Regions from separate parts of the Streptomyces sp. SX-6 genome, predicted to be linked through region 2. Evidence: riboswitches for the same ligand, from Rfam matches in the RefSeq annotation. Region 2 holds a riboswitch; each other region holds the start of a gene.
What was found. A riboswitch is a leader RNA that binds a small molecule or an ion and turns the genes downstream of it on or off. The one in region 2 is predicted to bind cyclic di-AMP.

Region 1 (5,497 bases), on a different contig from region 2:
GCTCAGAGTCAGGATCGGTCGACTCTATTGCAATCACATGCGATTTCCGATGGCACAGATGTGCGCAGGGATGCTTTTCGGCCATGCCCGCACACGACACGGCCCCGGTCACATGTGACCGGGGCCGTGCGAAGTGCCGTACGGGGCCTAGAGGTCGACGCCGTGCGCGCGCAGGTAGGCGACGGGGTCGATGTCGGAGCCGTACGTCGGCGCCGTACGGGCCTCGAAGTGCAGGTGCGGACCGGTGACATTGCCGGTGGCGCCGGAGAGGCCGATCTGCTGACCGGGCGTCACCGTCTGGCCCACGGTGACGTCGATGGACGACAGGTGGCCGTACTGGGTGTAGGTGCCGTCGTTCATCTTGATGACGATGTTGTTGCCGTACGCGCCGCCCCAGCCGGCCTCGACGACGGTGCCCGCGCCCACCGCGTGCACGGATGTGCCCGACTCGGCGTGGAAGTCGACACCGGTGTGGCTGCCGGAGGACCACAGGTTGCTGCTCGCCTTGTAGCCGGTGGAGACGTACGAGCCGTCGATCGGCAGCACGAACATGTTGAGGCGCTTGCGCTCCTCGTCGCGGGCGGCCTTCTCCTTGGCGGCGCGCTCGGCCTCCGCCTTCCGCTTGGCCTCGTCCGCGTGCTTCTTGATCGTGGCGGCCTCGCGCTTGGCGTCCGCCTCGGCCTGGTGGCGGGCGTTGGCCTGCTCCACGGCGCTGCGCTGGGTGTCGGCCTGGGCACCGACGTTGTCGGCCATGTCGTCGGACATGACGATGGCCTGGGTGAGGCCCGTGTCCTGGGGGTGCGGGGTGTTGTCGGAGGCCGCGAACGCCGGGGCGGCGACACCGGCGACGACGCCCGTGGCGGTGAGGGTGGCTATGCCCGCTATGTTGGCGCCTGCGCGCACGGCACGGCTCGGACGACGGTGTTTCCCGGTAGGACGGGTGAACGCCATGGGTGCGGCTAGTCCTTTCCTTCCCTCTCGCCTACCGGGTTAGCTGACGGGTTCGGAGCAGGAAGGTCTCCTACGGATCCCTCGCGAGAGGGGCCCGATTCACCCCAGGGAACAAGTGGTTCCCCGGCTCCCCTGGCTCGCGCCGTACGGGGACTCGGCGATGGCTGCCCGGGGACCGCGGGTGCGAATCCCATCCGACGGACTGCCGCCACGAAGCTAATCGGCGTCAGTTTCGAACGGCAAATGGAACTACGGGTTTAGTGACACACGCCACAGAAGTGAGGCGCAACCACTCCGCCGAATCGGACATAAGGGAGGCACGTGGGCCCCTGCGGCCCCACGTGCCTCCCTTGTACGGCGTGCGCTTGAGCTCCCGTCAGGCGGAGAGCACCGTCACCTCGCCGATGCCGAGCGCCTTGACGGGCTCGGCGATCTCGGACGCGTCACCGACGAGCACCGTCACCAGCCGGTCCGCCGGGAAGGCGCTGACGACGGCCGCCGTCGCCTCCACCGTGCCGGTCTCCGCGAGGCGTTCGTACAGCCCCGCCTGGAAGTCGTCCGGGAGCTGCTGCTCGACCTGGTCGGCGAGCGTGCCCGCGACGGCCGACGCCGTCTCGTACTTGAGCGGGGCGACGCCGACGAGGTTCTGCACGGCGACGTCGCGCTCGGCGTCCGTCAGCCCCTCGGCCGCGACGGTGCGCAGCACCGTCCACAAGTCCGCGAGGGCCGGGCCGGTGTTCGGGGTGTCCACCGAACCGCTGATGGCGAGCATCGCGGCACCCGTCGAGTCCGCGGCGGAGCGCAGTACTTGAGCGAAGGCGCGGACGCCGTACGTGTAGCCCTTCTCCTCGCGCAGCACCTTGTCCAGCCGGGAGGTGAGAGTGCCGCCGAGGCAGTACGTGCCGAGCACCTGGGCGGGCCAGACGCGCTCGTGCCGGTCGGGGCCGATGCGGCCGATGAGCAACTGGGTCTGCACCGCGCCGGGACGGTCGACGACCAGGACGCGGCCGGTGTCGTCCGCGGTGACGGGCCGCATCCGCCGCGGCTCGGCGGGGGAACCCGTCCAGGCGCCGAGCGAGTCGGCGATGGCCTGGTCGAGGTCGACACCGGTGAAGTCGCCGACGACGACCACCGTCGCGGTGGCGGGCCGTACGTGCGCCTCGTAGAACGCCCGCACGGAGGCGGCGTCGATGCGCCCGACGGTCTCCTCGCCGCCCTGGCGCGGGCGGGACATCCGCGCGTCGGACGGGAAGAGCTCCGCGGACAGCGCCATGGCCGCGCGGCGGGCGGGGTTGGCCAGCTCGTGCGGGATCTCGTCCAGGCGGTTGCGGACGAGCCGCTCGATCTCGTTGTCCGGGAAGGCCGGGGCGCGCAGGGCGTCGGCCAGCAGGCCGAGGGCCTTGGGCAGCCGGGAGGCCGGGACCTCCAGGGAGACCCGGACGCCCGGGTGGTCGGCGTGCGCGTCGAGGGTGGCACCGCAGCGCTCCAGCTCGGCGGTGAAGTCCTCGGCGCTGAGCTTGTCCGTGCCCTCGGAGAAGGCCCGGGCCATGATCGTGGCCACGCCGTCGAGCCCTGCGGGCTCGGCGTCCAGGGGCGCGTCGAGCGAGACCTCGACCGCGACCACCTGCTGGCCGGGGCGGTGACTGCGCAGCACGGTGAGGCCGTTGGGCAGCTGGGAGCGCTCGGGGGCCGGGAAGTCCCAGGGGGTCGCCGTGCCCGGCCGCGGCTGGGGGTGGAACTGCATCGAAGGGCTCGTGGTGCCTGCGGCTGCGGCGTCGCTCACTGCGCCGTCTCCTCTTCCTGTGCGTGCTCGTCGGCTTCGGCGGACACCGGCTCGTACACCAGCACGGCACGGTTGTCCGGGTGCAGACGGGCCTTGGCGACGGCCTGCACCTCCTCGGGCGTGATGTCCAGGATGCGCTGGACCGCGGTGAGGGCCAGCTGCGGGTCGCCGAACAGCACGGCGAAACGGCACAGTTCGTCGGCCCGGCCGCTGACGGTGGCGAGGCGGTCCAGCCACTCGCGCTCCAGCTGCGCCTGGGCGCGCTCCATCTCCTGCGGGGTCGGCCCCTCGAGCGCGAAGCGGGCGAGCTCCTCGTCGACGGCCTTCTCGATGGAGCCCACCTCGACGCCGGCGGAGGTCTTGACGTCCAGCCAGCCCAGCGAGGGCGCACCGGCCAGGCGCAGCAGCCCGAAGCCGGCCGCGACGGCCGTACGGTCGTGGCGGACCAGGCGGTTGTGCAGGCGCGAGGACTCGCCGCCGCCGAGGATGGTCAGGGCGAGGTCCGCGGCGTCCGCCTCGCGCCCGCCGTCGTGCGGGAGCCGGTAGGCGCACATCAGCGCGCGCGACGGGACCTCCTCGTGCACGACCTCGCGCAGTTGCCGGCCGATGGTGTCCGGCAGGGCGCCGTCGCGCGGCGGCTGCTTGCGGTCGTGGGCCGGGATGGAGCCGAAGTACTTCTCGATCCAGGCGAGCGTCTGCTCGGTGTCGATGTCGCCGACGACCGAGATGACGGCGTTGCCCGGTGCGTAGTACGTCCGGAAGAACTCCCGGGCGTCCTCGAGGGACGTGGCGTCCAGGTCGGCCATCGAGCCGATCGGCGTGTGGTGGTAGGGGTGGCCGTCGGGGTAGGCCATCGCCGTCAGCTTCTCGAACGCCGTGCCGTAGGGGACGTTGTCGTAGCGCTGGCGGCGCTCGTTCTTCACCACGTCGCGCTGGTTCTCCATGGACTCGTCGTCCAGCGCGGTGAGCAACGAGCCCATCCGGTCCGCCTCGAGCCACAGCGCCAGCTCCACCTGGTGGGCCGGCATGGTCTCGAAGTAGTTGGTGCGCTCGAAGCTCGTGGTGCCGTTGAGCGAGCCGCCTGCGCCCTGCACCAGTTCGAAGTGGCCATTGCCCTTGACCTGCGCCGACCCCTGGAACATGAGGTGCTCGAAGAGGTGGGCGAGGCCGGTGCGGCCCTTGACCTCGTGACGCGAACCGACGTCGTACCAGAGGCAGACCGCCGCGACCGGGGTCAGGTGGTCCTCCGAGAGCACGACCCGCAGGCCATTGGCCAGGCGGTACTCAGTCGCTTTCAGGCCGCCGCTGCCGGCCTGTTGCGTGGCCGTGTGACCCATGGGCATGTACGTCCCTTCGATCTCTGTGGGTTCCCGCTTAATGAAAACTGCTGTCACTGTATGCAAGCGCACCGCCCTCCCGCGAAGTTCCCCGCACGGCGCACGCTTGCGGACGGGTCGCGGTCGGGGTTGTCGGTGGCGCGGTCCACAATGGTCGGCGTCAGTCCCTGCCCCGGCAATCGATCGATCGAAGGAGCCACAGCCGCGATGGCCCGCCGCAGCACGAAGACCCCGCCGCCGGAAGAGTTCGAGGAGCGCATCCTCGACATCGACGTCGTCGACGAGATGCAGGGCTCCTTCCTCGAATACGCCTACTCGGTCATCTACTCACGGGCGCTGCCCGACGCACGTGACGGCCTCAAGCCCGTGCAGCGCCGCATTCTCTACCAGATGAACGAGATGGGGCTGCGCCCCGACCGGGGCTATGTGAAGTGTGCCCGGGTCGTCGGCGAGGTCATGGGCAAGCTGCACCCGCACGGCGACGCCTCCATCTACGACGCCCTGGTGCGCATGGCGCAGCCCTTCTCACTGCGGGTGCCCCTGGTCGACGGGCACGGCAACTTCGGTTCGCTGGGCAACGACGACCCGCCGGCCGCCATGCGGTACACCGAGGCCAAGATGGCGTCGGCGACGTCGCTGATGACCGACTCGATCGACGAGGACACGGTCGACTTCTCCCCCAACTACGACGGCAGCGAGCGGGAACCGGTGGCCCTCCCCGCGGCCTACCCCAACCTCCTCGTCAACGGCTCGTCCGGCATCGCCGTCGGCATGGCGACGAACATGCCGCCGCACAACCTCGGCGAGGTCGTCGCCGCCGCCCGGCACCTGATCAAGCACCCGGACGCCGACCTCGACACCCTGATGAGGTTCGTCCCCGGCCCGGACCTGCCCACGGGCGGCCGGATCGTGGGCCTGAACGGCATCCGCGACGCGTACGAGTCGGGCCGCGGCACCTTCCGGATCCGCGCCACCGTCTCCGTCGAGAACGTGACCGCCCGCCGCAAGGGCATCGTCGTCACGGAACTCCCCTTCACGGTCGGCCCGGAGAAGGTGATCTCCAAGATCAAGGACCTGGTCGGCGCCAAGAAACTCCAGGGCATCGCCGATGTGAAGGACCTCACCGACCGCACCAACGGCCTGCGTCTGGTCATCGAGGTCAAGAACGGCTTCAACCCCGAGGCCGTGCTGGAGCAGCTCTACAAGCTGACGCCGATGGAGGAGTCCTTCGGCATCAACAACGTGGCCCTGGTGGACGGGCAGCCGCTGACCCTCGGCCTCAAGGAGCTGCTGGAGGTCTATGTCGACCACCGCTTCGAGGTGGTGCGCAGGCGCAGCGAGTTCCGGCGCGGCAAGCGGCGCGACCGGCTGCACCTCGTCGAGGGTCTGCTGGTGGCGCTCGTCGACATCGACGAGGTCATCAGAA
Region 2 (5,497 bases):
CGTCGCCTTTCTTCACGAACAGCTGCTGGGCGTGGGTGACGGCTTCGCCTTCCAGGCGGCCCGAGTTGACGACGGTCGCGAGCGGGGCGCACTTGGCCTCGACCTTGGTGAGGGCGTGGTGTTCCTTGGCGCGTTTCCTGGTGTTCGCGTCGGCCGATGTCCTGTGTCTGAGTTTCCAGCCGGAGGGCAGGTCGCCCGCCGAGACGAGGGCCGCCTCCGCCTGGGTGCGGGTGATGCGGTCGGGGAGCGCGGGTTTGTCGGCCTTGTCGGACGCGGGCTTTGCGGGAGTGCCGCCGCACGCGGTGAGCAGCAGGAGCGAGGAGGTGGCGAGGAGTGTGAGCGTGGTCCGGCGGGCGTGGCGAGTGTGCACGGTGACGTCCCCTCGAGCAGTGGCGGTTTGGTACCCATTCAGCCCATTTGCGGTCTTGACAGAGCGGCCGATGGGTACCCGGAAGCCATGTTCACGAAACACATGGACCTCGCCCTTCCCGCCTACCTCGGCGGCATCGCCCCTTTTATCGTCGGGCTCTTCGTCGGCGCGCTGCTGATCCTCGCCGTCGTCTTCGGATTCCGGTGGCGTGACAAGGAGCCCCCGCCCCCCTCCGCCCCGCAACGGCGCATGGGCGCCTGGCGGACGCCGGGAGAGGAAAGGGGCCCGGCCACTCCCGACCACGGCCCCGGCCACGACGACGACGAGGACGCCGTCGGCTACGTCACCGAACACCGCGAATCAGACCAATTGCCCCGCGAGAAGCAGGCCGACCGCCTCCTGCCGCACGAGATGAAGAACCCGGGCAGCCATCCCGAGGAGCCCTCGGAGGAGCGCAAGAGGTGGAACCCCGGCAGCAGCGGCTCCTTCGGCAGCGGAGGCGCGGGCCATCACTAGAGGCTCACCAGGCTCACCAGGGGCCGTCACCGAAGGCCATCGCTGAGGCCGCCCGCGCAGCCGCTTAGTAGCGTCAAGGGGTGCACGACAAGAACGACAACCACACCGACCACGGCGCCGGCGCCATGCCGCCGCTCTTCACCTGGGAATTCGCGAGCGACCCCTACCCCGCGTACGCCTGGCTGCGCGAGCACGCGCCCGTCCACCGCACCGCGCTGCCCAGCGGCGTCGAGGCGTGGCTGGTCACGCGCTACGCCGACGCCCGCCAGGCGCTCGCCGACCAGCGGTTGTCGAAGAACCCGGTACACCACTCCGAGACCGCCCACGGCAAGGGCAAGGTCGGCATCCCCGGCGAGCGCAGCGCGAACCTGATGACCCACCTGCTCAACATCGACCCGCCGGACCACACCCGGCTGCGCCGTCTGGTCTCGAAGGCCTTCACTCCCCGCCGGGTCGCGGAGTTCGCGCCGCGCGTGCAGGAGCTGACCGACGAGCTCATCGACGCGTTCGCCGGCAGGGGAGAGGCGGACCTCATCCACGAGTTCGCCTTCCCGCTGCCCATCTACGCGATCTGCGACCTGCTCGGCGTGCCGCGCGAGGACCAGGACGACTTCCGCGACTGGGCGGGCATGATGATCCGCCACGGTGGCGGCCCGCGCGGCGGAGTCGCCCGCTCGGTGAAGAAGATGCGCACCTATCTCGCGGATCTCATCCACCGCAAGCGCGAGGATCTCGGGGACGACCTGATCTCCGGCCTCATCCGCGCCGGCGACCACGGTGAGCACCTCACCGAGAACGAGGCCGCGGCGATGGCCTTCATCCTGCTGTTCGCCGGCTTCGAGACGACCGTGAACCTCATCGGCAACGGCACGTACGCCCTGCTGCGCAACCCCGGGCAGCGAGAGCGCCTGCAACGCGCCCTCGCCGAGGGCGACGAGAGCCTGCTCGACACCGGCGTGGAGGAACTGCTGCGCTACGACGGTCCGGTGGAGCTGGCGACGTGGCGGTTCGCGACCCAGGACCTGACGATCGGGGGCCAACGCATCGCCGAGGGCGACCCCGTGCTCGTCGTCCTCGCCGCCGCCGACCGCGACCCGGCACGGTTCGCCGACCCCGACACGCTCGACCTCGCCCGACGTGACAATCAGCACCTCGGATACGGGCACGGCATCCACTACTGCCTCGGTGCGCCCCTCGCCCGGCTCGAGGGCAAGGCCGCGCTCGCGACGCTGCTGCGCCGCCTCCCTGACCTGCGGCTTGGTGCCGAACCGGACGACCTTCGCTGGCGTGGCGGGCTCATCATGCGGGGACTGCGCACGCTGCCGGTGGAGTTCACCCCGGAAAATGCATGACTGTACGTCAAGTCCGCTTGACTGTCATACGGCCGCCGTGACATCGCCTTGTGACTCCCGGAGGGCGTCGCTATGTTCGGCGGTCAACATCAGCCGTCACACGAGAGGTCATCGCATGCTCTCCGGTAATGGTCGACATCGCCGTCCCCGCCAGATACCCGCGGCCGTGGTCGCCGCGGGAGTGACGGGCGCGGGCATTGCCATGCCGCTGCTCGCCGCCACCGGCGCCAACGCCGCCGACGCCCCGACGTGGGACCGCGTCGCGCAGTGCGAGAGCGGCGGCCTGTGGAGCGCCGACAACGGCAACGGGCACTACGGCGGCCTGCAGATGACCCGCGAGATGTGGGAGGCCAACGGCGGTACGGACTATGCGCCGCGCCCCGACCAGGCCAGCCGCGCCCAGCAGATCGCCATCGCCCAGCGGATCCTGGACACCCAGGGCCCGGGCACGTGGTCGGGCTGCGCACCCGGCGCGGGCCTGGACCTGAAGGGCCCGGAGCCCGAGGTGGACCCGGGCACCGTCCAGGCCCCCGCGCAGGAACAGGACCAGGGTCACGACTCCCGGTCCTCGGACGACTCGCACTCCGACGCATCGAAGCCCGGCAAGCCGGCACACGACAAGCGGGGCGAGCAGGACAAGCAGGGCGAGCAAGGCAAGCAGGACGCGCAGGACGCGCGGGACGCGCGCGGCAAGCAGGACGGCACGCCCTCGTCGAAGCCCTCCGCGCCCTCCGCCCAGGAGAGTGCCGAATCCACCGGCAAGCACCGCAAGCCTCCGACGGACGATCCGGCGACTCCGTCGCCCTCCAGCAGCTCCTCGGCGGACCGGTCTCCGGCGCACACGCCCGGCGACAGCGGCGCGAACGACCGTACGGACAACGGCAGCAGCACCCCCACGACCCCGGACGCCGGAGCGGACACCGGAGCGGACACCGGGGCGGACGCGGGCGCGGGGACGGGCAAGCACCGCGCCCAGACGCCGCGTTCGGACGCGGAGCGCGCCTCGCGCGGCGGCGAGGAGGCGCGTACGGGCGCACCGCAGACCGGCGACTACACCGTGCGCCCTGGTGACAACCTGTCAGCCATCGCACAGGAGCACTCGGTAGCGGGCGGCTGGCATGGGCTCTACCACGACAACCAAAAGGTCGTCGGATCCGATCCGGACCTCATCCAGCCTGGTCAACAGCTCGAACTGAAGAAGCAGTAGGGCAGTTCGGGTCGAATGTCCGTTCAGGGGGAAAGTGAGACAAGGGTCTCGTTGACATTGGCCAGGGCAGTCTCGACCGGAATGCCACGAACCGTCTCCCACCTGCGGAAACGGCCTTATCTGACAAGGTGTGGAATCGAGAGGTGGCCGAAAAGGAGGGTTTGATCCCGTCGGCCGCCTGTGCTTACCGTCATCACCGCTCGCCACCGCGAGCACCACGGTCGTCACGCCGAATCCTGCCGGCGGCCGCGGAATCGTCGCGCAAGCGCCGTAGGCAGGAGCGGGGGAACCAAGGTAAGTCGCCGCAACGGGACGCCGGTCACAGGCCGGACGCACCGGAGCGGCTAGGGGTGAAGCCGGGCACGCGCAAGCCGCCCGGCCGGGCAACTCACGTCCGAACCCGACAGCTCACCTCGTAGGCGCCGGTGAGGAAACCGACTTATGTCCAAGGGCAAGCATCGTCGTCCGAGCAAGGCCGTCCGCATCGTCACCCTGGCCGGAGTCACCGGTGCCGCCGTCGCGGCTCCGCTGATGGTCGCCACGTCTGCCCACGCCGCTTCCGTGAACACCTGGGACAAGGTCGCCCAGTGCGAGTCCGGCGGCAACTGGTCCATCAACACCGGCAACGGCTACTACGGCGGCCTGCAGTTCTCGCAGTCCTCCTGGCAGGCCATGGGCGGTACGCAGTACGCGCCGCGCGCCGACCAGGCCACCAAGTCCCAGCAGATCGCCGTCGCCGAGAAGCTCCTCGCCGCGCAGGGTCCCGGTGCCTGGGGCTGCGCCGGTGAGGGCGGCCTGTCCCGCGGTGGTCCCTCCGCCGACGTCGACACCTCCGGTTCGAAGTCCTCGGGCACCTCCGAGCGCAGCACCTCCGCCCACGCCGACCGCAGCGAGCGCCAGTCGGCGCCGAAGCACGCCGCGCCGAAGTCGGACGACAGCGACGACGAGACCCCGGCTCCGCGCCAGGCGGCGCCGAAGCACGCCGCCCCGAAGACCGTCAAGACGGGCGACGGCGAGTACGAGGTCAAGGAGGGCGACACCCTCGGTTCGATCGCCGACGCCAAGAACGTCAAGGGCGGCTGGCAGAAGCTCGCCGACCGCAACAAGGACATCGTCGAGGACGCCAACCTCATCTTCCCGGGCCAGAAGCTGCACCTCAGCTGACCCAGTGACCCGGTGATGACCCGGTGACCCGGAAGAGGTCCTGCCCCCTCACCTGAGCAGGATCCGCCCCGCTCAGATGCGACCACCCCGAGCCGCATCTGAGCGGGGCTCCGTCGTTCCCGCCGCATGCCCGCTTCACCGCTCAGCGAACACTCCGTGCGCCCATTCCTCCCGTGATCTCGGCGTTTGTGCCATTTTTCGGTGAGGGCGACGGTCCGGCGGCGGGCGGAACCTCCGGGGCCCGTTAGGCTCGTGCTGCAGAACTCCAGACCCACAGAAGGAGACCCTCGTGCCGTCCATCGACGTCGTCGTAGCTCGCGAGATCCTCGACTCGCGAGGCAACCCCACGGTCGAGGTCGAGGTCGGCCTCGACGACGGCTCCACCGGCCGTGCCGCCGTGCCGTCCGGTGCCTCGACCGGTGCCTTCGAGGCCATCGAGCTCCGTGACGGTGACCCGAACCGCTACCTGGGCAAGGGCGTGGAGAAGGCCGTGCTGGCCGTCATCGAGCAGATCGGCCCGGAGCTGGTCGGCTACGACGCCACCGAGCAGCGCCTGATCGACCAGGCGATGTTCGACCTGGACGCCACCGACAACAAGGGCTCGCTCGGCGCCAACGCCATCCTGGGCGTCTCCCTGGCCGTCGCGCACGCCGCCTCCGAGGCGTCCGACCTGCCGCTCTTCCGCTACCTCGGCGGCCCGAACGCGCACCTGCTGCCCGTTCCGATGATGAACATCCTCAACGGCGGCTCGCACGCCGACTCCAACGTGGACATCCAGGAGTTCATGATCGCGCCGATCGGCGCGGAGTCCTTCTCCGAGGCCCTGCGCTGGGGCACCGAGGTCTACCACACCCTCAAGAAGGTGCTGAAGGGCCGCGGCCTGTCCAC
Region 3 (5,497 bases), on a different contig from region 2:
GCAGGTGTCCGCGACCTCCTGGGCGGTGGGCCGGACGCTGACGTACAGGTCGCCGAAGGAGTTGAAGGGGCCGTAGGCGTCCTTGTAGAGGATGGCGACCATGGGCCCGACCGCGGAGGCCGCCACGACGAGGGCGACCAGCACCCGGGCCTCGGTGTGGGAGGAGTGGCGCAGCCGCAGGGGCCCTCGGCGGCGGTACAGCACGGCGCCCGCGACGAGCCCCACGACCGCGCCGCCGAGCCGGAGCATGCCCTGGAGGTGGCCCACGTACAGGGCCATCACCAGGGCGAAGGCGACGACGCCGAGCCGCATGCGGCGGCGCCACAGGGCGGTGAGACGGTAGCTGAGGGCGGCGCCGACGGCGAGCGCGCCCACGGTCGGCGTGACCGTGAGGTCGTCCGTCAGGGTGGCCAGCCACTGTTCGCCGGCGAGGGAGCCGAGTTTCACGGCGCCGATGCCCAGCAGCGTGCCGAGGATCTGTCCGCCGAGCAGGGTCCCGGCGGTGCGGGCGACGCCGAGGCGGCGTTCGGAGGGGGTGACCAGCACCAGGGTGAGCACGGTCGCCGCGAGGTAGCCGCCGAGTCCGGGGCACCACAGCAGCGAGCTCGCCGGTGTCCACCAGCGGCCCTCGGCGAGTGCGGGCACCCCGGCCCCGACCCGGTCCAGCCGGTGCGGACTGGGACCGGAACCGATGCTTCCGGTGACCGCGCCCACGATCCACAGCACCGCGAGGAAGCCGAGGGTGAACGGGGCGTGGCGGACGGGGAGGAGCAGCCGGTCGAAGGTGGTGCGCCAGGCATGCCTGGCGTCGCCGACCGTGGGCGCCGGGGCGGGGGCGGTCGCGGGGGCGGTCATGGGATCAGCCCGGTCCGGCCGGCGATCCAGGGCAGTTGCCGCTCCAGGCCGGGGCGCCACACCTGCCAGCTGTGGCCGCCGGGCAGCAGGACCCACTCGGCCCGCATCCCCGCTCGGACCGCGGCGTCGTAGACCTTCTGCTGCTGGGGCCGGTAAGTGCTGTCGTCGCTGCCCGCGACGAACGCGGCGCTGGTGTCGGGGAACCTCTGGCGGGCCATCACATCGAGCGGATTGACCCGGGCGAAGGCCGCCGCGTCGCCGCCGAAGGCCTTGTCGACCGTCTTGGCCGGGCTGCCGAGGGTGGGGGCGTCCTGGCCCGAGATGTCGTTGACGACCCCGTAGACCTGCGGCGCGTTGACGCCGAGCTGGAGGGAGCATGTGCCGCCGAAGGAGATGCCGGAGACGACCCACGAGGTGCGGGGCGCGGCGACCTGGAGGTGGGCCCGGATCCAGCCGGGGACGTCCTCGGCGAGGTAGGTCTGGACGTTGCCGAGCCGGGAGTCGAGGCAGAGCGTGTTGGCGAACTGCGAGCCGAGCGGGTCCACGACGACGACCACGGGGGCGAGCCCGCGGTGGCCGGCGGCGAAGGTGTTCATCATGTCCACCAGGCGGCCGGAGTTGATCCAGTCGTCCGGTGAGCCCGGCTGCCCGGCCATGAGCACGATCACCGGCAGCAGGGGGCGGGGGCTGGTGCGGTAGGCGGGCGGCAGCCAGACGTACGCGTCACGGGCCTTGAAGCCGGACTTCGTGCCGGGGATGGGGGTCCTGGAGAGCGTGCCGTCCTTCGGCAGGTCCGGCGGTGGCTGCCACACGTCGGAGACCGCCTTGCCCGGCGGGACGACGAGGGCGGGTTCCGTGGTGCCGGTGGCCTCGGCGAGCCGGGTGGTCTTCTGCAGCCAGGTGTTCAGGGCGGAACGTGCCGTCGGGTACTGGTCGAAGTGCCGGTTGATCTGCGAGGCGCCGAGCAGGACGACGAGGGCGCCGGCCAGCGCGGCACCGGCCCAGTGGCGCGGCCGGAGCAGGGGGATCCGGAAGAGGGCGAGGCACACGCCCAGGACGGCGACGCCCGTCCAGAACACGACGCCGGCGGGCAGGGGGTCGGGGAAGGGCTGGAGCCAGTCGTCCACGGCCACCTGGCCCAGCCAGGTGAGCAGGGCGGCGAGCAGTACGGCCACGGGAGCCCAGCGGACCCACCACCGGCGCTGCCGGGAGAAGAACAGCAGGGCCAGGGCACAGAGGCCGACGACCAGAACGGCGACCGGAATCCATCCGGTCACCAGGGACCAGTCCAGCGGGCCTGCCGCCATCCGCATCCGTCGCACCACGTCCGTACGTGTTCTTCGGGCGAACGGGTCGCGCTGTCTCGAGCGGCGGCTTCCCACGGGAGGCCGGATGGACGTTCCGCGCCATCCACCCGTTCACCGAAAATGCTACTGACCGGGAGGTATCCGGCAACTCGGAAGGTTCAGGTCCGTGGTGCGGGGATCCGCCACAGCGAGGTCGGCCGGTCGCCGCCGCCGGGGGACGACTCGAAGGCGATCCACGCCCCGTCCGGCGACCAACTGGGCGCACCGGCATAGGCTGTGAGATCCCCGGTGACCTGGACCGGGGTGCCGCCCGCCGCGGGGATGACGAAGATCTGCGGCAGGTCGAGGCCGCCGTAGGTGGAGGAGAACACCACGGCCTTCCCGTCGGGCGACCAGCTGGGGTCCGTGTGCTCGCCGCCTCCGGTGATCAGCGTGCTCGGCGGCCCGGTGCCGTCGGCGTGCAGGAGGCGGAGCCCCCAGTCGCCGCTGCCCGTCCGCTGCTGGAAGACCAGCCGGTCGTCCGTGGGCGACCAGTTGGGCTCGCGGTTGTCCGTGCCGGGCCCGGTCGGCAGGAGGACCGTCGGGGATCCGTCGCGCCTGGTCTTGCGGAGGGAGCCGGGCCCGGGGGCGGTGTCGCTCTCCACGCTCTCCTGGAAGACGATCCATTCCCCGTCCGGCGAGAAACTGGGCTCCAGGTAGCCGGTGTTGCCGTCGTGCTTCGTGATGCGGGCCGGCTGTCCGCCCGGCTGCAGGGTCCACACCTCGTCGTGGACCTCCCGGTCCCAGGCGAAGACCACTCCCACGGACCGGTTCCAGCTCGCGCCCGGCAGGTTCACGGCTGCTGTGTCCGGCACGTCGAGCAGGGTGCCCGGCGGCCCGGTGCCGTCGAGCGGCAGGACGCGCAGGGCGGCGTCCCCCGTGTTGTAGCCGCTCTTGAACTCCGTGAAGAGGAGCGAGCGGCCGTCCGGGGAGAACGCGGGATTCTGGGCGCTGAGTGTTCCGGTCTGCCGGTAGAGCAGCTCGGCGGTCAGGCTGCTGCGCATACGCCAACGCTAGTGGAGCGGGACGGCCCGGAACAACGGCACAATTGTCCGGTGTCCAAGAACCACGCCATCACGTCCGATGCGCCGTGCCCGTGCGGGCTCGACGCCAGTTACGGGGAATGCTGCGGCAGCCTCCACAGCGGCCGCAAGACGGCGGCCACCGCCGAGCGTCTGATGCGCTCGCGTTACAGCGCCTTCGTCGTCCACGACGCCGCGTATCTGCTCCGCACCTGGCATTCCTCCACGCGGCCGCCGGGCCTGGAATTCGACCCCGGTATGCGGTGGACCGGACTCGATATCCTCGCCACCGGGAACGGCACGGCGTTCCACACCGAGGGCACGGTCGAATTCCGCGCCCATTACCGCGCGCACGGCCACGCGGACTCCCAGCACGAACTCAGCCGCTTTGTGCGGGAGGACGGGAACTGGGTCTACCTGGACGCTGTCTGACGCATGGCCCCGCCGCCGAGGCGGCGGGGCCATACACGGGTCAATGGGTCAGCGGACCCGGCCGTACCAGACGCTGTTGGTCCAGATCTTCTCGAGCCGGACCTTCTTGCCCGTGCCCGGGGCGTGCCAGATCTTGCCGCCGCCGGCGTAGATGCCCACGTGGTAGACGTAGCTGCCGGAGTGGAAGAACACGAGGTCGCCGGTGCTGCGCGAGCCGCGGGAGATGTGGCGGGTGGCGTTGTACTGGTCCTCGGCCACGCGCGGCAGCTTCTTGCCGGCCTTCTTGAACGAGTATTGCGTCAGGCCCGAGCAGTCGAAGCGGTTCGGGCCGGTGGCACCCCACTGGTAGAGGGAGCCCTTCTTCGAGGCCGCGACCTTCACGGCCTTGGCCCCGGGGGTCGCCGCGTCGGCGCTGGCGGCCATGCCCGGCAGGAGAACGGATGCCGCGACGGTGGCGGCGGTAAGGGCCGATGCGGTTCCGGCCCGAGAGATGAGCGCGGGTATTCGAGGCAAGGAAGACATGCCAAAAGCCCTTCGTCATCCGCCTGCGAAAGATGACCTGTCGGGTTCGAACTGGCGAAGTTGCCCGGCCACTTCCGTGGCTTCACCCCTAGAACCACCACCATCGTGGTTCGCCTTGCTTGGGTCTCCCGCTCCTGCCGATCCGCGAATCAGTTCCGTATCCGGAGCGGCGGCAGGACTCGGCGTCCGCCCGGATCGACCCGCCTCGGTGACGGGTGCTGTTGTTCGGAGAAAGATCCTGCACCATCAACCGGCAAAAAACAGAGCCGAAGTGGCTGTCTGTGAGGTTCTTCACGTCGCGGGCGAACGGAATTTGTCGCACCGTATGGCACTCCGGAGGCGGGAGCGGATGCAGTCAACTCCCGTGAAATCACGGCCCGTCGGGCGAAAGCAGCCATGACCTGGGAACGCTGCGGCTCTTGACGCAGGCGTGACTGTCATGGACATTGCGACCGGAACGCTGCACTCCCACCCCCCAGCCGTACGACCGTCCGGTCCAGGAGGAGTCACGTGGCAAGACACCGCGCCCTTTTGGTGGCAATAGCGCTCATCGCACTCGGCGCGCCGGGCATCGTCCCGGCCACCGCGCATCCCGCCAACGGCACAAGCGCCCCCGACCCCGACGCCCCGCACCGCGGCGTCGTGACCGGAGCCCGGACACCTGGCCACTCCCCCGGCCGCGAACGGGCGGTGCGCGCCTTCGCCGACGGCCGCCGGGCCGCGGCGGACCGCACCGGAGCCGCCGCCGACGTCACGCACAACTGGTGGGGAGTCTTCCCCCGGCCCGGCACGCACGACGGCATCATGGCCACCCACAGCGTCGACCCCGCCTACCGGGTCAGTGACGCGCAGAACTTCACCTACTCCCCCACGACGAAGGCACAGGGCTCGTGCATGGAGATCGTCACCGCGTACTGGAACAGCGGTGACGAGATCTGAGCCTGGGACTGGTGCAGTTCACCGGGCAGCCCCGCCAAGACCCTCAGGAAGGCCATTCTTGACGGGGCGATGCGAGCGCCGTCGTGTCGCTCCGTAACTCCTCTGGTACGCTCGGCACATCGCCGGGGACGATAACCAAGTCCCCAACAACTCGAGCGAGTCCCGTACTTGCTCCGGCGGCCGGGAGGGTCGTCGTCGGACAGGCATGACCTGTCAAACTCCCCGGAGCGACCCAGGGGAGAATCTCCCGGATTTATCGGGAGAGAACTTCAAGCGAGCAACGACCCGGCCACCGGCCTCGGTTACTACTGCACCGAGGCCCACGGGGGAAGTCTGCGAGCCCGTCGGACTCCCCGTGGACCGACAACAACCCTGACGGCA
Region 4 (5,497 bases), on a different contig from region 2:
GCTGATGTTGACGACGGTGCCGTGCCGCCGCTCGCACATGCCGGGCAGCACCGCGTGGACGCCGTTGAGCACGCCGCGCACATTGATGTCGATCATCCGGTCCCATTCGACGGGGTCCTGCGTCACGGGATCGCCGGTGAGCATCACCCCGGCGCTGTTGACGATTCCGTCCGTCGGCCCGAACCTGGTCTCCGCCTCCGTGACCGCGTTGCTCACCGCCCACCGGTCGGCGACGTCCACGGACCGGCACAGCGTGTTCGGCAACTGCAGGGCCTCCATCCGCTCGACGCGCCGCGCCAGCAGCAACAACGGATGTCCGTCGTCGGAGAACATCCGCGCGCAGGCCGCCCCGAAGCCCGAGCTCGCACCGGTGATGACGATGAGCCCCTCACCCATGATTCGACTGTAGATCCGGGGTCCGTCGGCCGCGCGTTCACCGCATCCGGCCCTTCGCGTCAGTTGGTGGAAACCCCACCCCCGCCCGGTGGCCGCGCCGCTACGGTAAGTGCGCGGGGTGGGTGTGGCGAAGGCCGGGAGGTCGAGAGACATGGAGCAGATGCACGCGGGCGGGGGCGAGAACAGGGGCGGAACGCAGGGGAGCGCCGATCCGACGCCCACGGAACAGGTCGCCGTGCTGCTGCGCAGGGCCCAGAACGGGTTCGAGATCGGCGAAGCGGTGCTCGGGCGGCTGCGTACCGCGCTCATGCACCAGTCCGAGCTCCGCTCGTACCGCCAGCGCAACGACGAGGCCCGTCCGCTCAAGTGCAACACCTACCGGCACATCTTCCTGCTCGCCGACGGCAGCAGCCTGCTGTTGTACGAGCTGGAGCACGACACCGGCCCGCACGAACGCTTCCTCTACGAGCTGTACGCGCTCGAGGACGCGCTCGACGAGGCCGAGCGCCGCATCCACGAGCGGATCGGCGGCGGCATCGGCCCCGGCAGCGAGGACGAGGAGCTGCCCGCCTGGCTCGCCGAGGAGCTCCTGCTCGCGATGGGCCCCGGGCGCCCCCGCCGGGAGTACGTGTCCGAGGCCTCGCCCGACCATGCCCGGCGGCTGCTGCGCCGGGCGGAGAACACGGACGGGCCGGGCGAGGTCGTCAGCGAGCTCCTCCAGGGCGCGCTCGGCCACCACATCGCGCTGATCACCAAGCCCCGCCGGCGCGGCCCCGGGCGCGATGCCACCTGGTGCCGCTTCTACGAGCACGCGTTCCTGCTCGAGGGCGGGGGCGAGGTCAGCCTCTGGGAGCTCGAGCACAACATGACCGACGACGGGCGGCTCGTCTGCGAGGTCTACCTCGACGAGGCGGAGGCGGAGGTCGCGGCGGACCGCCGCGCCCGCGCCCTGGGCGTGGAGTTATAGCGGTCGAGGACTGTGCGGCTACGGGGGGCCGCCGTCCTGTGCTACGGTTGTTCGAGTTGCAAATGTGGTACCCATGAACTCGTGTGCGCCTCGGTTCTGTAGCCGACGGCGCATTTTTGTTTCTCCGGGCCTTTCCGGTGCGGTGCCCATCCCATCCTCAAAAGGAGACAGACATGGCTACCGGCACCGTGAAGTGGTTCAACTCGGAAAAGGGCTTCGGCTTCATCGAGCAGGACGGCGGCGGCCCCGACGTTTTCGCCCACTACTCGAACATCGCCTCCAACGGCTTCCGTGAGCTGCTCGAGGGCCAGAAGGTGTCCTTCGACGTCACCCAGGGCCCGAAGGGCCTGCAGGCGGAGAACATCACCGCTGCCTGACGCACGCGTCCCCGAAGGGGCCCGCACCCTCACCGGTGCGGGCCCCTTCGTCGTACGTACCCCCGTCGTACGTACCCCCGGTCGTACGTACCCCTGCCCGGCGCAACCCCGGTCGCCGTACCGAGCCCTCACCGGCGAGGGTGGACCCGTGACCACCGGCCCCCTCACCTGGCGCGCAGCCACCTGGTTGCCCGCCGTGCTGATCGTCGGCGGTCTGTTCTTCGACGTCCTCACGCCCCCGAACTACACCTCCGCGCCCTTCTTCGCCTCCGCGTCCCTCATCGCCGCGTCCCTGCTCTCCCGCCGGGCCACCGCTTGGACCGCTGCGGTGGCCATCACCGTCTCCGTGGTCCTGGCGGTCTACCGGTACCGGTTCGTCGGCTTCGGCGAGGACGCGACCGAGGTCGCCACCGTCACGACCGTCTCCGTCCTCGCCCTCGGCATCAACCACGTCGTACGCCGCAGCGGCAGGGAACTCGCCTCCGCGCGCCGCATCGCGGAAGTCGCCCAGCGCGCCGTCCTGCCCGCCCCGCCCGCCCGGATCGGCGGCCTGCGCGTGGCCGCGCGCTACGTCGCGGCCCAGGCGGACGCCCGCATCGGCGGCGATCTGTACGCCGTGCAGGACACCCCGCACGGCGTACGGGTCGTCGTCGGCGACGTCCGCGGCAAGGGACTCGGCGCCGTGGGGGTCGTCGCGGTCCTGATCGGCGCGTTCCGGGAGGCGGCCGAGCAGGAGCGCACGCTGGAGGCGCTCGCGGCACGCCTGGAGCACGCGTTGCAGCGGGAGGGCGCACAGAGTGCCGCCACCGACCAGGACGAGCGCTTCACCACCGCCGTCCTGGCCGAAGTGCCGCCCGGCGCAGGCCTGCTGCGCCTGCTCAACCGCGGCCACCCGCCCCCGCTGCTGCTCCGCCCGGACGGCACGATCGGCGAGGCACGACCGCGCTCGCCCGCGCTGCCGCTCGGCACCGCGGGGCTGGGCACCTGGCCCGACGAGACCCAGGAGTGGGCCTTCCCGCCGGGCACGACGCTGCTCCTCTACACCGACGGGGTCACCGAGGCCCGCGATGCCGAGGGCGTCTTCTACGACCCCCAGGAGCGGCTGCGCGGGCGGCAGTTCAGGAGTCCGGACGCCCTCCTCGACCACCTCACGGCGGATGTCGCCCGGCACACGGGCGGGCAGTCGGCGGACGACATGGCCCTGCTCGCGATCCGCCGCGGCGAGGGGCATCACGTGATCAGAAAGATGTCTGACGCCCAGTCAAACGGAAGGGTTCCAAGCTCTTCCCAAGCGAACGGCCAATTCACGCTTTCGGCTTGGATTCCACCCTCCATGTCTATTAACGTTCGATAACGCAGTGCGGTTCGTCAACCGCCATAAGGGGCGGCACCGCGCGCCGTCGCCGAATCCCGTGGGCATCAACGGACACACAAGGGAACCGGGGAACCACCAACCCCTGGGGTGTATCGGGCCGTACCCCGGCCCGTAGGAGACCTTCCAGCTCCGAACCCGTCAGCTAACCCGGTAGGCGAGATGGAAGGAAGGAGTGCGCTCCCCGTGGCGTCCAACGTGCCTGTCGGTGACGACAGTTCGGAAGGTCCGCACGACTCGTGGGCCGAGGATGGTGCCGACCCCGCGCGCGGCCGGCACCGCGTCCCCAAACAGCGCGGCGGCTCGATGGCCCGCAGCGGTGCGGCGCTCGGCGTCGGCATGATCGCGGCGGTCGGGGCGAGCGGCGGCGTGGCGAACGCGCAGGAGCGTCCGTCGGCGGCGATATCCACGCCGGACCCCACCACCGAAACCGCCCCTGAAACCGCCGCCGAAACCGCCACTGCGCAGGACACCGACGGCGCGGGCGAGGCGCTGCTGAGCCGCATCCTCCAGCAGACCGACTTCCAGCAGGCCGACTTCCAGCGGGCCGTCGACGAGGCCGACGGTCCGGGCGCGCGGGAGCGCGCGGTGGCGGACGCCCAGCGGATGGCCGCCGCCGCGAAGGTCGCGGCGGAGAAGGCCGAACGGGCCGCGAAGCAAGCGGCCCAGGGCGCCAAGGACGCCGCCCGGGACGCGGAGCAGGCGGCCCGCGACGCGGCGACGGCCACGCACCACAAGCCCGCGCACCCGCACAAACCTGCGCACCACGGCACGTACGTCCTCCCTGTCGCCTCGTACACCCTCACCGCCGGCTTCGGACAGTCCGGTCACCACTGGGCGCACCACCACACCGGTACGGACTTCGCCGCCCCGACCGGTACCCCGGTCCGGGCCGTGCACGGCGGCAAGGTGATCCACGCCGGGTGGGCGGGGGCATACGGCTACCGCATCGTGCTGCGCCTCGACGACGGCACCGAGCTGTGGTTCTGCCACCTGTCGTCCATGGTCGTCACCCACGGCAAGGTCTCCGCGGGCACCGTCATCGGCCGCGTCGGGGCGACCGGCAATGTCACCGGCCCGCACCTGCACCTCGAGGTCCGGCCGGGCGGCGGCCACCCGGTCGACCCGCTCCCGTGGCTGCGGGCCCGCGGCCTGCGCCCCTGAGGGCTGCGTCCCCAGGGAGTGGCCGAAGCGGGGGCTCACGGCCGGGACCGTGCGCCGTGGGCCTTCCGCCACACCTCCATTCCGGAAATTTGCCGCGAATGTTCCGGCTGCGATCGGGAACTCAGATCATGTGACGACCGCGACCATCAGCACTTCTGTGCCCGCGCGCCTGGATCGGCTGCCGTGGTCCCGTTGGCATTGGACCGTGGTGGTCGGGCTCGGCACGGTGTGGATCCTGGACGGCCTCGAGGTCACGGTCGTCGGGAACATCGCGGGCCGTCTCTCCGAGCACGGCAGCGGCCTGCCCATCACCGGCGCCCAGGTCACGGGCCTGGCGGCGGCACTGTACGTCGCGGGCGCCTGCGTCGGCGCGCTCTTCTTCGGCAGGCTGACCGACCGGTTCGGCCGCAAGAAGCTGTTCATGGTCACGCTCGCCGTCTATCTGAGCGCGACCGCGCTGACCGCCCTCTCCTATTCCACGTGGTGGTTCTTCACCTTCCGCTTCATCACCGGCTTCGGCATCGGCGGTGAGTACGCGGCCATCAACTCCGCGGTCGACGAGCTGATCCCCGCCCGCTACCGGGGCCGTGTCGACCTGATCATCAACGGCAGCTTCTGGATCGGCGCCGTCGCGGGCTCGCTGCTGTCGATACTCCTGCTCGACACCGCCGTCCTGCCGCGGAACGTGGGCTGGCGCGTGACGTTCGGGCTCGGCGTCGTCCTGGGGCTCGTCATCCTGCTCGTACGCCGCCAGGTGCCCGAGAGCCCGCGCTGGCTGTTCATCCACGGCCGGGCCGAGGAGGCGGAGGAACTGGTCGACCGGATCGAGGAGCGCATCGAGGCGGAGAAGGGCACCGCCCTGCCCCCCGCCCAGGGCCGGATCACCATCCGGCAGCGCAAGAGCACCGGCTTCCGCGACATCGCCCGCACGGTCTTCACCGACTACCGGCGGCGGGCGGTCCTCGGGCTCGCCCTCTTCATCGGCCAGGCGTTCCTCTACAACGCCATCACCTTCGGCTTCGGGGAGATCCTGCACAAGTTCTTCCACATCGCCACCGCCCACACCGGTTACTACTTCGCCTGCATAGCTGTAGGCAATTTCCTCGGCCCCCTGCTGCTCGGCAAAATGTTCGACACGGTGGGCCGGCGCATCATGATCTCGTCGACGTTCCTGCTGTCGGGCGTCCTGCTGTTCGTCACGGCCTGGCTCTTCGGCGAGAG

Region 1: another riboswitch for cyclic di-AMP. It lies ahead of ACV530_RS21295 (M23 family metallopeptidase); the one in region 2 lies ahead of ACV530_RS15145 (transglycosylase family protein).
Region 3: another riboswitch for cyclic di-AMP. It lies ahead of ACV530_RS17920 (C40 family peptidase); the one in region 2 lies ahead of ACV530_RS15145 (transglycosylase family protein).
Region 4: another riboswitch for cyclic di-AMP. It lies ahead of ACV530_RS13505 (M23 family metallopeptidase); the one in region 2 lies ahead of ACV530_RS15145 (transglycosylase family protein).

The regions. Positions count from the first base shown of each region.
Region 1 is NZ_JBTHHU010000017.1:82,912-88,408, forward strand. It holds gene ACV530_RS21295 (M23 family metallopeptidase) at 148-951, opposite strand; cyclic di-AMP (ydaO/yuaA leader) riboswitch at 965-1,121, opposite strand; gene ACV530_RS21300 (M16 family metallopeptidase) at 1,328-2,695, opposite strand; gene ACV530_RS21305 (M16 family metallopeptidase) at 2,731-4,071, opposite strand; gene ACV530_RS21310 (DNA gyrase/topoisomerase IV subunit A) at 4,279-5,497, shown strand, end outside.
Region 2 is NZ_JBTHHU010000010.1:127,129-132,625, forward strand. It holds gene ACV530_RS15125 (hypothetical protein) at 1-370, opposite strand, end outside; gene ACV530_RS15130 (DUF6479 family protein) at 458-886, shown strand; gene ACV530_RS15135 (cytochrome P450 family protein) at 1,012-2,238, shown strand; gene ACV530_RS15140 (transglycosylase family protein) at 2,405-3,445, shown strand; cyclic di-AMP (ydaO/yuaA leader) riboswitch at 3,702-3,882, shown strand; gene ACV530_RS15145 (transglycosylase family protein) at 3,887-4,609, shown strand; gene eno (phosphopyruvate hydratase) at 4,899-5,497, shown strand, end outside.
Region 3 is NZ_JBTHHU010000013.1:34,951-40,447, reverse strand. It holds gene ACV530_RS17940 (bifunctional lysylphosphatidylglycerol flippase/synthetase MprF) at 1-855, opposite strand, end outside; gene ACV530_RS17935 (alpha/beta hydrolase) at 852-2,168, opposite strand; gene ACV530_RS17930 (TolB family protein) at 2,321-3,205, opposite strand; gene ACV530_RS17925 (YchJ family protein) at 3,257-3,655, shown strand; gene ACV530_RS17920 (C40 family peptidase) at 3,704-4,177, opposite strand; cyclic di-AMP (ydaO/yuaA leader) riboswitch at 4,183-4,334, opposite strand; gene ACV530_RS17915 (hypothetical protein) at 4,688-5,116, shown strand.
Region 4 is NZ_JBTHHU010000009.1:36,137-41,633, reverse strand. It holds gene ACV530_RS13525 (SDR family oxidoreductase) at 1-396, opposite strand, end outside; gene ACV530_RS13520 (DUF6227 family protein) at 548-1,363, shown strand; gene ACV530_RS13515 (cold-shock protein) at 1,537-1,740, shown strand; gene ACV530_RS13510 (PP2C family protein-serine/threonine phosphatase) at 1,889-3,094, shown strand; cyclic di-AMP (ydaO/yuaA leader) riboswitch at 3,132-3,287, shown strand; gene ACV530_RS13505 (M23 family metallopeptidase) at 3,299-4,276, shown strand; gene ACV530_RS13500 (MFS transporter) at 4,389-5,497, shown strand, end outside.